Regions from separate parts of the Nonomuraea salmonea genome, predicted to be linked through region 2. Evidence: riboswitches for the same ligand, from Rfam matches in the RefSeq annotation. Region 2 holds a riboswitch; the other holds the start of a gene.
What was found. Region 2 has a riboswitch for glycine ahead of gcvT (glycine cleavage system aminomethyltransferase GcvT). Riboswitches for the same ligand answer to the same signal wherever they lie in the genome.
Positions count from the first base shown of each region.

Region 1: another riboswitch for glycine. It lies ahead of gcvP (aminomethyl-transferring glycine dehydrogenase); the one in region 2 lies ahead of gcvT (glycine cleavage system aminomethyltransferase GcvT).

Region 1 covers NZ_JBHMCF010000011.1:53,104-60,794, forward strand. Annotated here, with positions in the region: gene gcvP (aminomethyl-transferring glycine dehydrogenase) at 1-2,449, opposite strand, end outside; glycine riboswitch at 2,627-2,724, opposite strand; gene ACFFR3_RS10775 (MerR family transcriptional regulator) at 2,919-3,539, opposite strand; gene ACFFR3_RS10780 (bifunctional nuclease family protein) at 3,687-4,157, opposite strand; gene ftsR (transcriptional regulator FtsR) at 4,286-4,912, opposite strand; gene ACFFR3_RS10790 (double zinc ribbon and FHA domain-containing protein) at 4,936-5,448, opposite strand; gene ACFFR3_RS10795 (sugar phosphate nucleotidyltransferase) at 5,716-7,691, opposite strand, start outside.
Region 2 covers NZ_JBHMCF010000003.1:164,961-172,651, forward strand. Annotated here, with positions in the region: gene ACFFR3_RS01970 (glutamine synthetase family protein) at 1-805, shown strand, start outside; gene ACFFR3_RS01975 (aldehyde dehydrogenase family protein) at 815-2,158, shown strand; gene ACFFR3_RS01980 (3-oxoacyl-ACP reductase) at 2,165-2,929, shown strand; gene ACFFR3_RS01985 (gamma-glutamyl-gamma-aminobutyrate hydrolase family protein) at 2,943-3,647, shown strand; glycine riboswitch at 3,702-3,799, shown strand; glycine riboswitch at 3,804-3,887, shown strand; gene gcvT (glycine cleavage system aminomethyltransferase GcvT) at 3,930-5,015, shown strand; gene gcvH (glycine cleavage system protein GcvH) at 5,012-5,401, shown strand; gene ACFFR3_RS02000 (L-serine ammonia-lyase) at 5,459-6,835, shown strand; gene ACFFR3_RS02005 (hypothetical protein) at 6,816-7,331, opposite strand; gene ACFFR3_RS02010 (DUF6286 domain-containing protein) at 7,331-7,691, opposite strand, start outside.

The DNA of each region.
Region 1 (7,691 bases), on a different contig from region 2:
CGCCGGTCTCCTTGGTGATCTGCCGCAGGTCGATGATGCACTCGTGCGCGACCAGGCCGCCGCGGCCGGTATAGAGAACCGGGTAGTGCGGGGCCAGCCGGCGGGCGAGGTAGTTGGCCGACAGGATGGCCTGCTGCGTGGCGGCGGTGAGCCCCTCGGCGCCCATCATCCTGACGTACGCGTACGAGATGGGCAGGATGCCGGCCGACCCGTACGGCGCCGCGGAGACGGGCCCGACCGGCGTGCCGCCGCGCAGCGGGTGGCCGGGCAGGTAGGGGGCCAGGTGGGCGCGGACCGCGACGGGCCCGACGCCGGGGCCGCCGCCGCCGTGCGGGATGCAGAAGGTCTTGTGCAGGTTGAGGTGGGACACGTCGGCCCCGAACTCGCCCGGCTTGGCCAGGCCGACGAGGGCGTTGAGGTTGGCGCCGTCGACGTAGACCTGGCCGCCGGCCTCGTGCACCTTGGCGCAGACCTCGGTGATGGACTCCTCGTACACGCCGTGCGTGGACGGGTACGTCACCATGATCGCGGCCAGCGCGTCGCGGTGCTTGCCGATCTTGGCGTCGAGGTCGGTCAGGTCCACGTTGCCGTCGTCGTCGCAGGCCACGACGACGACCCGCATGCCGGCCATGACGGCGCTGGCGGCGTTGGTGCCGTGGGCGGAGGACGGGATGAGGCAGACGTCGCGCTCGCCCTCGCCGTTGGCGCGGTGGTAGGCGCGGATGGCCAGCAGCCCGGCGAACTCGCCCTGGGAGCCGGCGTTCGGCTGGATGGAGACGGCGTCGTAGCCGGTCACCTCGGCCAGCCAGCTCTCCAGCGTGCCGATCAGCTCGCGGTAGCCCTCGGACTGCGCCTCGGGGGCGTAGGGGTGCACGGCCGCGAACTCCGGCCAGGTGATGGGCTCCATCTCGGTGGTCGCGTTCAGCTTCATCGTGCAGGAGCCGAGCGGGATCATCGACCGGTCGAGCGCGATGTCCTTGTCCTGGAGCCTGCGCAGGTAGCGCAGCATCGCGGTCTCGGAGCGGTGCTGGTGGAAGACCGGGTGGGTGAGGTAGTCGCTCTCGCGCAGCAGCGTGCCGGGCAGCGCGTCGGGGGCCTGCTCGGGCTCCATGCCGCCGGTCACGCCGCCGGTCACGCCGCCGGTCACGCCGAACGCGGCGCGTACGGCGGCCAGCTCGCCGGCGCCGGTCTTCTCGTCGCAGGCGACGGAGACGTGGTCGGCGTCCACCTGCCAGAGGTTGACGCCCCGCTCGGCGGCGGCGGCCACGACCTCGGCGGCCCTGCCGGGCACGCGGGCGAGCACGGTGTCGAAGAACTCGCCGTGCACGACCTCGACGCCGGCGCCCTTGAGGCTCTCGGCCAGGGCGGTGGCGTGGCGGTGCACCCGGCGGGCGATGCCGCGCAGGCCCTCGGGGCCGTGGTAGACGGCGTACATGCTCGCGATGACGGCCAGCAGCACCTGGGCGGTGCAGATGTTGCTGGTGGCCTTCTCGCGGCGGATGTGCTGCTCGCGGGTCTGCAGGGCCAGCCGGTACGCGGGGTCGCCGTCGGCGTCCACGGACACGCCGACCAGGCGGCCGGGGAGCTGGCGCTGCAGCCCCTCGCGTACGGACATGTACGCCGCGTGCGGCCCGCCGAACCCGAACGGCACGCCGAAGCGCTGCGAGGACCCGACGGCGATGTCGGCGCCCAGCTCGCCCGGGGCCGTGATCAGCGTCAGGGCCAGCAGGTCGGCGGCGGCCACGACGAGCGCGCCGGCCTCGTGCGCGGCGGCGGCCACGGCGCGGAAGTCGCGCAGCCGCCCGGAGGCGCCCGGGTACTGCACGAGGACGCCGAAGCACTCGGGCAGCTCGCCGTCCAGCGAGTGCTCGACGAGCGTGATGCCGAGCGGCTCCGCCCTGGTGGCGAGCACGGCCTTGGTCTGCGGCAGCGCGTCGGCGTCCACCACGAACACGTCGCTCTTGCTCTTGCCGGCCCGCCGGGCCAGCGTCATGGCCTCGGCCGCGGCGGTGCCCTCGTCCAGCAGGGACGCGCCGGCAACGGGCAGGCCGGTCAGGTCGGAGACGACGGTCTGGAAGTTCAGCAGCGCCTCGAGCCGGCCCTGCGAGATCTCCGGCTGGTACGGCGTGTAGGCGGTGTACCAGCCCGGGTTCTCCAGCAGGTTGCGGCGGATGACGGCGGGGGTGACGGTGTCGTAGTAGCCCAGGCCGATCATGGAGGTGAGCACCTGGTTGCGGCCGGCCAGGGCGCGCAGCTCGGCGATGGCCTCGGCCTCGCCGATGGCGGCGGGCAGCCTGAGCCGGTCCTTGACCCTGATCGACTCGGGCACGGCGACGGCCACGAGGTCGGCGACGGACTCGAAGCCCACGGCCTCGAGCATGCGCTGCTGCTCGGGCTCGGAGGGGCCGATATGCCTGGACGAGAACGGCGGAGCTGACAGATCGGTCATGGGGTGTGCCTCCCGAGGCTTACGGAGACCGGCGCCGGGGCGCGGGCGAGTGCCGGATCTCCCCCTCTGTCAGCGCGGCCCCACGTGGTGTGCCGCGACCTGAGAGCTTCACCCCTGCGCAGGGCTTGCACCGTCGGTGAGGCACGCCTGGCGGGCGCGCCTGCTTTCCAGAGTTGCCTCGCCCGAGCGGTACCGGTTGCCTGAGAGATTCCGGGGAGGGTTGCTCCTTCGGCGCCCCGGACCGGAAGGACCGGGGACTCTCCCGCACGGGGTCGTCAGCCTTGCTGTCCTAGATTACTACGGTAAGCCGGGATTGCCGTGCACCGCACCCGCCGTTCCGGGCGCACTTCGCCGCAGGTCCGGCGGTGAGGGCCGGACCGCGGGTGACGCTCCGTCGCCGCTTCGCGCCGGTGCGTGCCCTGCCCTGGGCAGCGTGCGACCCGGCGCGAACGTGAGAAACGGAATCAGGTCAGCCGATGCGGCGGGCGCGCCGCCTGCGGGCCAGTTCGTCAGCGGGGTGGTCGGCCGGGACGGTGTCCTCGACCGCCGCGCGTTCCCCCGGCAGCTCCGCGAGGGAGCCCTCGACCTCCCGCCAGACCCGGCCGAGCGCGATGCCGAACACGCCCTGCCCGCCCTGGAGAAGATCTATGACCTCGTCCGCCGAGGTGCACTCGTAGACGCTGACGCCGTCGCTCATGAGCGTGATCTGGGCGAGGTCGGCGACCCCGCGGTCACGCAGGTGCTGGACTGCCGTACGGATCTGCTGCAGCGACACCCCGGTGTCGAGGAGCCGCTTGACGACCTTGAGCACCAGGATGTCGCGGAAGCTGTAGAGCCGCTGCGAGCCCGAGCCGTGCGCGGCCCTGATCGTGGGCTCCACCAGGCCCGTGCGCGCCCAGTAGTCGAGCTGCCTGTAGGTGATGCCGGCCGCGGCGCAGGCCGTGGGCCCGCGGTATCCGATGTCGTCCGGCAGCGCCGTCGGCTGCTCGTCGAAGAGCAGGCCCTGCTCCCCGGCACGCTGCCGCGCGCTCTCGCGCCGCACCGGATCTTCCTGGCCGGCCGTCTTTCCCTCGCCGCTGCTGACCGCCACGCGGACCTCCGGCTTTCTCTCATCCCGTGGCCTGATCTGGGGGTTCGTAAAAGGCGGCCACGGGTTTCACTTGCACCGTAGGACCGTGACCATGCTCAGTCAACGATCCGGCTCGGCGCGTCGTGAAGCGTAAATGCACTGAAATACCTACCCCGCCCTGCCGAAGTCCTCGGGAGTGATCGTGTCAAGGAACTCCCTGAACTTCTCCACCTCGTCCTCCTGGTCGTCGGGGATGATCACCCCGGCCTCCTGGACGACCTCTTCGCTGGCGAAGATGCGCGCCCCCGTGCGCAGGGCGAGCGCGATCGAGTCGGACGGCCGCGCGCTCACCTCCACGCCGTTGGAGAAGACCAGGTCGGCGAAGAAGATGCCGTCGCGCAGGGCGACGATGTTGACCGCGCGCAAGCCGACACCCAGGGCGCTCAGCACGTCCCGGAAGAGATCATGGGTGAGCGGCCGCGGCGGCGGCTCCTCCGCCTGGGCCAGGGCGATGGCCGTGGCCTCGGTCATGCCGATCCATATAGGAAGGAACCGCTCCCCGTGTGCCTCCTTGAGCAAGACGATCGGCTGATTTGTGGGCATTTCAACTCGTACGCCCACGACCTCCATCTGCAACACGGGCTGCTCCGTATTCCTGACCGGTCACCCGGCACAGCTCTTCGAACATCGCTTCTGCTGACTGGTTCAATTCAACGTAACACCCAGGGGGCCTGGAATGTGCCCTCGCCTCCCAGCTCGCTCCGGTATCAACGACCCAGGACCGACCGCACCCCCGTGCGCACAAGGGATGCGTGCAGGTCGAGCAGGAGAGTGGACAGTTCGCGGGCCACCTCGTCGGCCTCGCCGATGGCTCCGGGGCGGCGCCGTTTGAGTATCGGGGCGACGGTCTGCTCGACCAGCCCCGCCTCGCGCTCGGCCGCCGCCTTGACCGCCCGCAGATGACGGGCGTGCAGGCCGAACCTGGCCAGGGCGCCCACGGTGCGGGCCACCTTGAGCGCCTCTTCGTCGTAACGCCTGGCCACGGGGACCAGCAGGCCGTAGTCCTCCAGCTCGGTGAGCGTCTCGTCGTCGATGCCCGCCGCCTCGAGCAGCTCGGCCCGGCTGAGCCTGACCTCCTGCGTCTGCTGCACCGCGCGCGGGCGGCCGAAGCTCTCGGCCATCTTGTCCTTGATCACGCGCAGCGGCAGGTAGTGGTCGCGCTGCTCGGTCAGGATGAAGCGCAGCTGCTCGACGTGCAGGTGCGTGAACTTACGGTAGCCGGACGGGCTGCGCTCGGGCTCGATCAGCCCTTCGCCCTCCAAGAACCTGATCTTGGAGATCGTCACATCGGGGAACTCGCCCTGCAGGAGCGCGAGCACTTCCCCGATGCTCATGTGCGAGCGTGCCGCCTGAGAAGTCATACGCCGGAGTTGCCCCGCATCAGGAAGAGAAGGCGGAACTTGCCGATCTGCACCTCGTCTCCCGAGTGCAAAGGAACCTCCTCGATGCGTTCCCGATTGACATAGGTGCCGTTGAGGCTGCCCACGTCGCGCACGGAGAACTGGCCGCCGCGGTGGCGGTAGAACTCGACGTGGCGGCGCGAGACCGTGATGTCGTCGAGGAAGATGTCGCTCTCGGGATGGCGCCCCGTCGTGGTGAGGTCTTTGTCCAGCCGGAAACGGCTCCCCTGATTGGGGCCCCTGGTCACCGTGAGCAACGCCGCGCCGGGCGGGAGCTGCTCGACGATCGCCCGCTCGGCCAGAAGCATGTCACCGGTCTCAGCCTCGTACGCCTCGATTCCCGCTATGGAGATCGTCGAGGTGGTGTCCCCGGCGACCTCGGGTCTGGTCAGCGGCGACCCACAACGGGAACAGAAACGGGCATCCTCGGGGTTGGCGTGCCCGCACTGCGTGCAGTAGACGCTCGGCATCGATCGGCTCGGCCTCCTACCGCGAAGACGCGGCGACGGTGCTCTGGGCGCGCCTCGCTTCGCTTTTTCACGTTTGCGAATGCCGCAACTTACGCTGATCAGCGGCAAAGGTCAAGGCGGGGCGCTGCACTGTGGTTCGGACGCAGATAAAGTTACCGCCGCCCCCGCCCCGTGGTCCATGCCGCCGCGCGTTTCTACATTACGATCTTGCGGCACTCTCTGGGCACGTCATCGGCGAACACTTTCCGATCACTCTGCGTGCGGGCGTCACCCGGCCGCCTGCTCGACGACGCGGGCCCAGCGTTCGAGCAGGGCCTGGGCACCGTCCATGTCGCCCGCCTCGGCCCACAGGTCGGTGACCGGCTCGGCGGCGGCGGGCAGCACCAGCACCCAGCTCCCGTCCTCGCGCGCCACGCGCACGCCGTCGGTGGTGTCGACGCGGTGGCCGTCGGGCTCGGCCTCGGCCGCCTCGATGACCGAGCGCATGACCGCGCCCTTGGCCGCCCACGGGGTGGGCACCGTCCGCCTGAGCAGCCTGACCTCGGGGATGCGCGCGTCGATCTGGCTGAGCGACAGCCGGGTGCGGGCCACCAGCCCGAGCAGCCGCATGAACGCGGCCAGCCCGTCGATGGCCGGGCTGAACTCCGGCACCACGAACCCGCCGCGCCCGTCGGCGGCGAAGATCATGTCGGGCCCCGCGGCGGCGGAGGTGAGCGCGTCGAGCGCGGTGGGGGTCCACCGCACCTGGACGCCGTGGAAGCGGCAGACCTGCTCGGCGACCCTGGTGGTGGTGACCGGCAGCGCCACCTGGCCGCCCCGCCGCTCGGCGGCCACCAGGTCGAGCACGACGAGCAGGGCGCGTTCCTCGCTGATGAGCTGGCCCTTCTCGTCCACCAGGGCGATGCGCTCCCCCACCGGGTCGAACCGCACCCCGAACGCCGCCCTTGAGGAGCTGACCAGCTCCGACAGGCGCTGCAGGTCGCGGCGGCGCTCGGCCAGCGTCTCGGTGGGCGAGACGTGGTCGAGCCTGGCGTTGACCGTGAGCACCTCGACGCCGACCCTGCCCAGCAGCGTGGGCAGCACCAGCGATGAGGTGCCGCCCGCGCAGTCGACGACGACCTTCATGTCCCTGACGCCGCTCACGCCGACGTGGCGCAGCAGTTCGTGGGTGTAGTCCTCGACCGCCCGCGCCGGGTAGGTCAGCTCGGCGATCTCGCCGGGGAAGGCGCGGCGGAACTCCTGGCGGGAGAAGACCCGCTCCAGCTTGCGCTGGGCGGCCGGCGGCAGGTCGGCGCCGCGGTCGTCCATGATGACGATGTCCACGCTCTGCGGGTCGCCGGGCGTGGTGCGCAGCGCGATGCCGCCGGCCGCCGACACCCTGGCCGTGTGGAAGCGGGTGACGGGCAGCGGCGCGGCCTCCAGGTCGAGGACGTTGATGGCGCCCGCGGTCAGCGCGCCGATGACGGCCCGCTTGAGCGCCCTGGCCGCCAGCGAGCAGTCGCGGGAGGTGACGACGTGCTCGCCCTTCTTCAGGGTGGTGGCGTACGCGCTGGCCAGGCGGACGCACAGCTCGGCGGTGATCTCGACGTTGACCAGGCCGCTCACGCCGCGCGGGCCGAACAGGTTGCGCTGGCCGCGCGACTCCCAGATGACGCTGGTGTTGACCACCGCGCCGGCCTCGATGGTCTTGAACGGGTAGACGCGGACGCCGCTGGAGACGTACGCCTCGGCCTCGATGACGCACTCGTCGCCGACGATCGCGTTCTCCTCGATGCGGACGCCGGCCATCACGTCGGTGCTCTTGCCGATGACGCAGCCGCGCAGGTGGGCGCCCGGCCCCAGGTAGACGTTGTCGTGGACGATCGCGCGGTGCAGGAAGGCGCCCTCGCGGACGACGGCGTTGTTGCCGAGCACGGTGTACTCGCGCAGCTCGGCCCCCGCCTCGACCTTGGCGTAGTCGCCGATCAGGAGCGGGCCCTTGAGCACGGCGTCGGGGTCGACGGAGGCGGAGTCGGCGACCCACACGCCGGGTGAGAGCTCGAAGCCGCCGATGTCGAGGGCGACCCGGCCGGACAGGGCGTCGGCCTGGGCCTTGAGGTAGCTGTCGTGAGTGCCGACGTCCTCCCAGTAGCCGTCGGCGACGTAGCCGTAGATGGCGGCGCCGGAGTGGAGGAGGGCGGGGAAGACGTCCGAGGACCAGTCGACGGGCTCGCCGGTGGCGACGGCGTCGAGGATCTCGGGTT
Region 2 (7,691 bases):
GCTGCTGCGGCGGATCAGGCGTGAGATGGAGGGCGCGGGCCTCTACGTCGAGTCGGCCAAGGGCGAGTGCAACCTGGGCCAGCACGAGATCGCCTTCCGCTACGCCGAGGCGCTGGCGACCTGCGACAACCACGTCATCTACAAGACGGGGGCCAAGGAGATCGCCGCCCAGGAGGGCCGGTCGATCACGTTCATGGCCAAGCCGAACCAGCGTGAGGGCAACTCCTGCCACATCCACATCTCGCTGCGCAGCGTGGACGGCGACCCGGTGATGGCGGGTGAGGGGCCGTACGGGATGTCCCAGCTGGGCGCCGGTTTCGTGGCCGGGCAGCTGGCCGCGATGCGGGAGCTGACCCTGCTGTACGCGCCCAACATCAACTCCTACAAACGTTTCGTGCCCGGCAGCTTCGCCCCCACGGCGCTCAAGTGGGGCGTGGACAACCGCACCTGCTCGCTGCGCCTGGTCGGCCACGGCCTGTCGCTACGAGTGGAGAACCGCGTGCCGGGCGGCGACGTGAACCCGTACCTGGCGGTGGCGGGGCTGATCGCGGCGGGGCTGCACGGCATCGACGCCGAACTGCCGCTGGAGGATCCGTACGCGGGCAACGCCTACGCCTCGGGGGCGGAGCGGGTGCCGGCGACGTTGCGCGAGGCGCTGGCCGTGTTCGAGGGGTCGAAGCTGGCCAAGGAGGCGTTCGGCGAGGACGTGGTCGAGCACTACGCCAACAACGCGCGGGTGGAGCTGGCCGCGTTCGACGCGGCGGTGACGGACTGGGAGATGTTCCGTGGTTTCGAGCGGATGTGACGGGCTCGCATGAAAATCGTGAATCCGGCCACGGAAGAGGTGCTGGCCGACGTCGAACTCGCCGACGCGGCCGAGGTCGACCGGGCCGTGGAGCGTGCCAGGACGGCGTACGCGGGCTGGCGCGCGGTCGCGCCGGGTGACCGGGCGAGGCTGCTGCGCAGGTTCGCGGACCTGGTGGACGCGCACGGCGCGGAGCTGGCCGAGCTTGAGCTGGCCAACGCCGGGCACCCGATCGGCAACGCCCGCTGGGAGGCCGGCGCCGTACGCGACGTGCTGCACTTCTACGCGGGCGCGCCCGAGCGCGAGCACGGCAGGCAGATCCCGGTCGCGGGCGGCGTGGACGTCACCTTCCACGAGCCGCTCGGTGTGGTCGGGGTCATCGTGCCGTGGAACTTCCCGATGCTGATCATGTCGTGGGGCGTGGCCCCCGCGCTGGCGGCCGGCAACACGGTGATCGTGAAGCCGGCCGAGTGGACCCCGCTGACGGCGCTGAGGCTGGCCGAGCTGGCCTTGGCGGCGGGCCTCCCCGAGGGGGTGCTCCAGGTGCTGCCTGGGGCAGGGGAGGTCGCGGGCGCCCGCCTGGTCGAGCATCCCGGCGTGGCGAAGATCGTGTTCACCGGCTCGACCGAGGTGGGCAAGGAGATCGCGGCGAAGGCGGCGCGCCAGGTCAAGCGGGTGACGCTGGAGCTGGGCGGCAAGTCGGCCAACATCGTCTTCGCCGACGCCGACCTGGAGAAGGCGGCGGCGACGGCGCCGTACGCGGTGTTCGACAACTCGGGCCAGGACTGCTGCGCCCGCTCCCGCCTGCTCGTCCAGTCGAGCGTGTACGACGAGTTCATGTCCCTGCTCGCCCCCGCCGTGCTGGGCGTCAAGGTGGGCGACCCGCGCGACGATGCCACCGAGATGGGCCCGCTCATCAGCGCCGAGCACCTGGCCCGCGTCGCGAGCTTCGTCGACGGCGACCCCTACGTGCAGGGCTCGTGCCCCGAGGGCAGGGGCTACTGGTTCCCGCCCACCGTGCTGACCCCCGAGGTCACCGACCGGGCGTTCACCGAGGAGATCTTCGGCCCGGTCCTGTCGGTGGCCAGGTTCGAGGACGAGGCCGACGCCGTCCGCATCGCCAACGACACCCCGTACGGGCTGAGCGGCTCCATCTGGACCCGCGACGTGGGGCGGGCGCTGCGGGTGGCCAGGGCCGTCGAGTCGGGGGCGCTGTCGGTCAACTCCCACTCCTCCGTCCGCTACTGGACCCCGTTCGGCGGCTTCAAGCAGTCCGGACTCGGCAGGGAGCTCGGCGCGGATGCCCTTGCGGCGTTCACCGAGGTCAAGAACGTCTTCATCGCAACGGAGTGACACGGGATGCAGCGGTTGCAGGATCGGGTGGCGGTCATCACGGGAGCGGCGGGCGGCATCGGGCTGGCCACGGCCCGCCGGTTCGCCGAGGAGGGCGCCAAGGTCGTCTGCGCGGACGTCGACGAGGCGGCGGGCAAGCAGGCCGCGAGCGAGGTCGGCGGCCTGTTCGTACGGGCCGACGTCACGAACGAGGACGACGTCGTCCGCATGTTCGCCACCGCGTACGAGACGTACGGCAGCGTGGACATCGCCTTCAACAACGCCGGCATCTCGCCGCCCGACGACGACTCGATCCTGGAGACCGGCATCGAGGCCTGGCGCCGCGTCCAGGAGGTGAACCTGACCAGCGTCTATCTCTGCTGCAAGCACGTCATCCCGTACATGCGGCGGCAGGGCAAGGGCTCGATCATCAACACGGCGTCGTTCGTGGCGGTCATGGGGTCGGCGACCTCGCAGATCTCCTACACCGCCTCCAAGGGCGGCGTGCTGGCGATGTCGCGTGAGCTGGGTGTGCAGTTCGCCAGGGAGGGCATCAGAGTGAACGCGCTGTGTCCAGGCCCGGTGAACACGCCCCTGCTCCAGGAGTTGTTCGCCAAGGACCCGGAGCGGGCGCAGCGGCGGCTGGTGCACGTGCCGGTCGGCCGCTTCGCGGAGGCGTCGGAGATCGCGGCGGCGGTGGCGTTCCTCGCCAGCGACGACGCCTCGTTCGTCACGGCCAGCGAGTTCCTGGTGGACGGCGGCATCTCCGGCGCGTACGTCACGCCGCTCTAGAGGGGGGCACGCCATGCGGCGTCCGGTCATCGGCATCACCTGCTACGTCGAGCAGGCCACGTTCACGGTGTGGCGGGACACGCCCGCCGCGCTGCTGCCGTACGCGTACGTGGAGAAGGTGGCGGCGGCCGGCGGGCAGCCGGTCGTGCTGCCGCCGGCCGGTGAGCCCGCCGCGCTCGTGGGCCGGCTGGACGGGCTCGTGCTGGCGGGCGGCGGTGACATCGACCCGGCCAGGTACGCCGCGGCCCCGCACGAGCGCACCGGCTACGTGCGGGAGTTCCGCGACGAGGCGGAGTTCGCGCTGCTGCGCGCGGCGCTCGACGCCGGGCTGCCCTACCTGGGCATCTGCCGGGGGCTCCAGGTGCTGAACGTGGCGCTCGGCGGCAGCCTGCACCAGCACCTGCCGGACGTCGTGGGCCACACCGGCCACTGCCCAGGCCCTGGCCGCTTCGGCGACCTGCCGGTGACGCCCGTCCCCGGCTCGCGCCTGGCGAAGGCGCTGGGCACGGTGCCGCTGCCGGAGCCGCTGCCGGTGCCGCACTACCACCACCAGGGCGTGGACCGGCTCGCGCCCGGCCTGTCGGTCACCGCGACGGCGGCGGACGGCACGATCGAGGCGGTGGAGCTGGAGGGCGCCGGGTTCGCGATGGCGGTGCAGTGGCACCCGGAGGTGGCGGAGGATCGGGCGCTCTTCGAGACGCTGGTCGCGGCCTGCTGAACCGCGAACGCGACAACAGCCCCATATCCCCACTAGGCTGGCGGACATCACCGACGAAACCGTGCGGGAGAGTGCCCTGACAGCCGGTCAGGGCCCCTGAAGGAGCAAGCCCTCCCCGCGAACCTCTCAAGGCAAAGGACCGCACGGCTACGGTGTCTCTGGAAAGCAGGCCCTCGCGGCCTCGCCGAAGGTGAAAGTCCGGCAAAAGTCGGGCGAAGCTCTCAGGCACCGATGACAGAGGGGGAGGATGCTGGCATCCACTCCTGTCCTGAGGTGCGTCCAATGTCCCGACCGACACCGCTCCGAGACGTTCACGAGAGCCTCGGCGCCACCCTGACCGACTTCGCCGGCTGGCTCATGCCCCTCCGGTACGGCAGCGAGTCCGCCGAGCACCGGGCCGTCCGCGAGGCGGCCGGTCTGTTCGACCTGTCGCACATGGGCGAGATCTTCCTGACCGGCCCGCAGGCCGCCGAGGCGCTCGACTACGCGCTGGTCGGCCACCTGTCGGCGCTGGCCGTCGGCCGGGCCCGTTACACCATGATCGTGAACGAGCGCGGCGGAGTGCTCGACGACCTCATCGTCTACCGGCTCGGTGACGAGGAGTTCATGGTCGTGGCGAACGCCTCCAACTACGAGAAGGTGGCCCGCGAGCTGCAGGAGCGCGCGAAGGCGTACGACGCGGTGGTCGAGGACCGCTCCGACCGGTACGCGCTGATCGCCGTCCAGGGCCCGCGCGCGCAGGAGATCCTGGCCACGCTCACCGACGCCGACCTGGCCGGGCTCAAGTACTACGCCGGCCTGCCCGGCACGGTGGACGGCCGGCAGGCGCTCATCGCCCGTACCGGTTACACCGGCGAGGACGGCTTCGAGCTGTTCGTCGCGGGCGAGGACGCCGTCCCGCTCTGGGGCGCGCTCATGACGGCCGGCGAGCCGTACGGGCTCAAGCCCGCGGGCCTGTCCAGCCGCGACACGCTCCGCCTCGAGGCCGGCATGCCGCTGTACGGCAACGAGCTCGACGCGGAGCTGACCCCGTTCGACGCGGGGCTGGGCAGGGTGGTGAAATTCGACAAGCCCGGTGACTTCGTCGGCCGGTCTGCGCTCGAGGCGGTCAAGGACGACCAGCCGCGGCGCCGGCTCGTCGGCCTGGTCGCGCGGGGCCGCCGGGTGCCGCGCCACGGTTACCCGGTCACCCGAGACGGCGCCGTCGTCGGCGAGGTCACCAGCGGTGCGCCTTCCCAGAGCCTGGGCAAGCCCATCGCGATGGCCTACGTGGACACCGGCGCCGATTCAGGCCTGGCTGTGGACATCCGGGGCAGCCATGAACCTGTGGACCTGGTTGAGCTGCCCTTTTACAGGAGGAACAAGTGAGCAACATCCCTGACGACCTGAGCTACACCAAGGAGCACGAGTGGGTGCGCGGTGTCGAGGACAGCGTCACCGTGACCGTCGGCATCACGGCCTTCGCCGCCGACTCCCTTGGTGACGTCGTCTACGTGCAGCTCCCCGAGGTCGGCAGCAACGTCGAGCCGGGTGACTCCGTCGGCGAGGTGGAGTCGACCAAGTCGGTGAACGAGATCTACACGCCGGTCGGCGGTGAGGTCGTCGAGGTGAACCAGGCGGTCGTGGACGACCCGAGCCTGGCCAACAGCGACCCGTACGGCGAGGGCTGGATGTTCAAGGTCCGTGTGGAGGGCGACCCCGAGGAGCTGCTCTCGCCTGAGGAGTACACCGCCCTGACCGCGGGCGACTCCTGACCCACCCGCCGGGGCCCGCCGAGCCGGGCCCCGGCCCTTCATGAAGGGCGCACATCAATGGCGATCAGCGTCTTCGACCTCTTCAAGATCGGCATCGGCCCGTCGAGCTCCCACACGGGCGGCCCGATGGCCGCCGCTCACAAGTTCGCCCGCGGCCTGCACCAGGACGGAATGCTCGACCAGGTGTCCCGCGTGGAGGTCATCCTGTACGGCTCGCTCGGCCTGACCGGCAAGGGCCACGGCAGTGACAAGGCCGTCCTGCTGGGCCTGTCGGGCGAAAAGCCGGAGCTGGTCGACGTCGACACCGTGGACGCCCGCATCGCCGCCATGCGCGAGTCGGGCACGGTCCCGCTCTTCGGCACTCATGAGATCCCGTTCGTCGTCGGCGAGCACCTCGTCTTCGAGCGTAAGATCTCGCTGCCCGAGCACCCCAACGGCATGCGCTTCACCGCCTGGGACGCCTCGGGCGAGCGGCTGCGGGAAAAGGTCTACTTCTCCGTCGGCGGCGGCTTCGTGGTGGACGAGCAGGCCACCGGCGCCGACCGCATCAAGCCCGACGACACCGTCCTGCCCTACCCGTTCACCACCGCCGAGGAGCTGCTCAAGCACTGCTCCGCCACCGGCCTGTCGATCTCCGCGCTGATGCTGGAGAACGAGAAGGCGTTCGGCCGCACCGAGGAGGAGATCAGGGGCGGCCTGATGAACCTGTGGCGGGTGATGTCCGAGTGCGTCACGCGCGGCATCGCCAAGGAGGGCGTGCTGCCCGGCGGCCTCAAGGTCAAGCGCCGCGCCAACCAGCTGCACCGCCGCCTGCAGTCCGAGCCGCCGGAGAAGGACCCGTTGCAGGCGATGGACTGGGTGACGCTGTTCGCGCTGGCCGTCAACGAGGAGAACGCGGCGGGCGGCCGGATCGTCACCGCCCCGACCAACGGCGCCGCCGGCATCATCCCGGCCGTGCTGACCTACTACACCCGGTTCGTCCCGCACGCCGACGACGACGGCGTCATCAGGTTCCTGCTGACGGCGGGCGCGGTCGGGGTGCTGTTCAAGGAGAACGCCTCGATCTCCGGCGCCGAGGTGGGCTGCCAGGGCGAGGTGGGCTCGGCCTGCTCGATGGCCTCTGCGGGGCTCACCGAGGCGCTGGGCGGCACGCCCGAGCAGGTGGAGAACGCCGCCGAGATCGGCATCGAGCACAACCTGGGGCTGACCTGCGACCCGATCGGCGGCCTGGTGCAGATCCCGTGCATCGAGCGCAACGCGGTGGCCTCCAACAAGGCGATCACCGCGGCCAGGATCGCGCTGCGCGGCGACGGCAAGCACTTCGTCTCGCTCGACCGGGCCATCAAGACCATGCGCGACACCGGCCGCGACATGCTCGACAAGTACAAGGAGACCTCGCGCGGCGGCCTCGCGGTCAACGTGATCGAGTGCTGACCTGACGCCGTACGTGCAGGCGGACCACGGCGGGGCACTCGTCGTCGCGGACCTCGCGCCGGATCCGCCCCACGATGTCCTGGTCCAGCTTGCTCACGATCGCGCCCACGTCGGCGGCGGCCGGGCAGGTCAGGCCGATGCGCAGGCCGTCGGCGGCCACCCGGACCCCTGCCCTGCCGAGCCCGTCCACGCCCTTGAGCCCGACGAACAGCATCGCGGTGCCGGTGCCGTTGTGGGTGCCGCGGCGGCCCCAGCCGAGGCTGAGCAGCAGCCAGCGCAGCGCCAGCAGGGTCAGGAACAGCAGGGCGAAGGCGACGAACCAGAGCGGCCACGGCTCCTCGGCCAGCGTCTTCCTGGCGGCGGCCGGCAGCACCTTGGCGCCCGGCGGCAGGTCGAAGAAGCGGTCCTGGCCGCGCAGCCACGCGTACCCGCCGAGGGCCAGGAGGATCGCCCCGACGACGGCGAGGCCCACCCGGTTGCCCGCGTACTGGCGCATCAGGCGGCCCTCCTGCGCAGACGGACGACGACCTCGCAGGTGCTCAGCGTGCCGACGCCGGCCAGGCGGTCGCCCACGACGGTGCCGACCTGCCTGAGCATCTGCCCCGAGCTCTCCCCGCTGGTCATGACCGTGACCTCGATCGTGCGGCGGCGCAGCCTGACGCTCGCCCGCTCCACGCCGGCCACCTGCTGGGCGGCGGCGCGCAGGGTGCGGCGCAGGCCCGCGCGGGTGATGCCGATGACGATGAGCGGGTCGTCGGTCTCCACCGGCACCAGCCGGGTACGTCCCGGCATGATCGCGAGCAGCAGCATGAGCGTGCCCGCTCCGGCCAGGCCCATCGCCACGATCTCCAGCTCC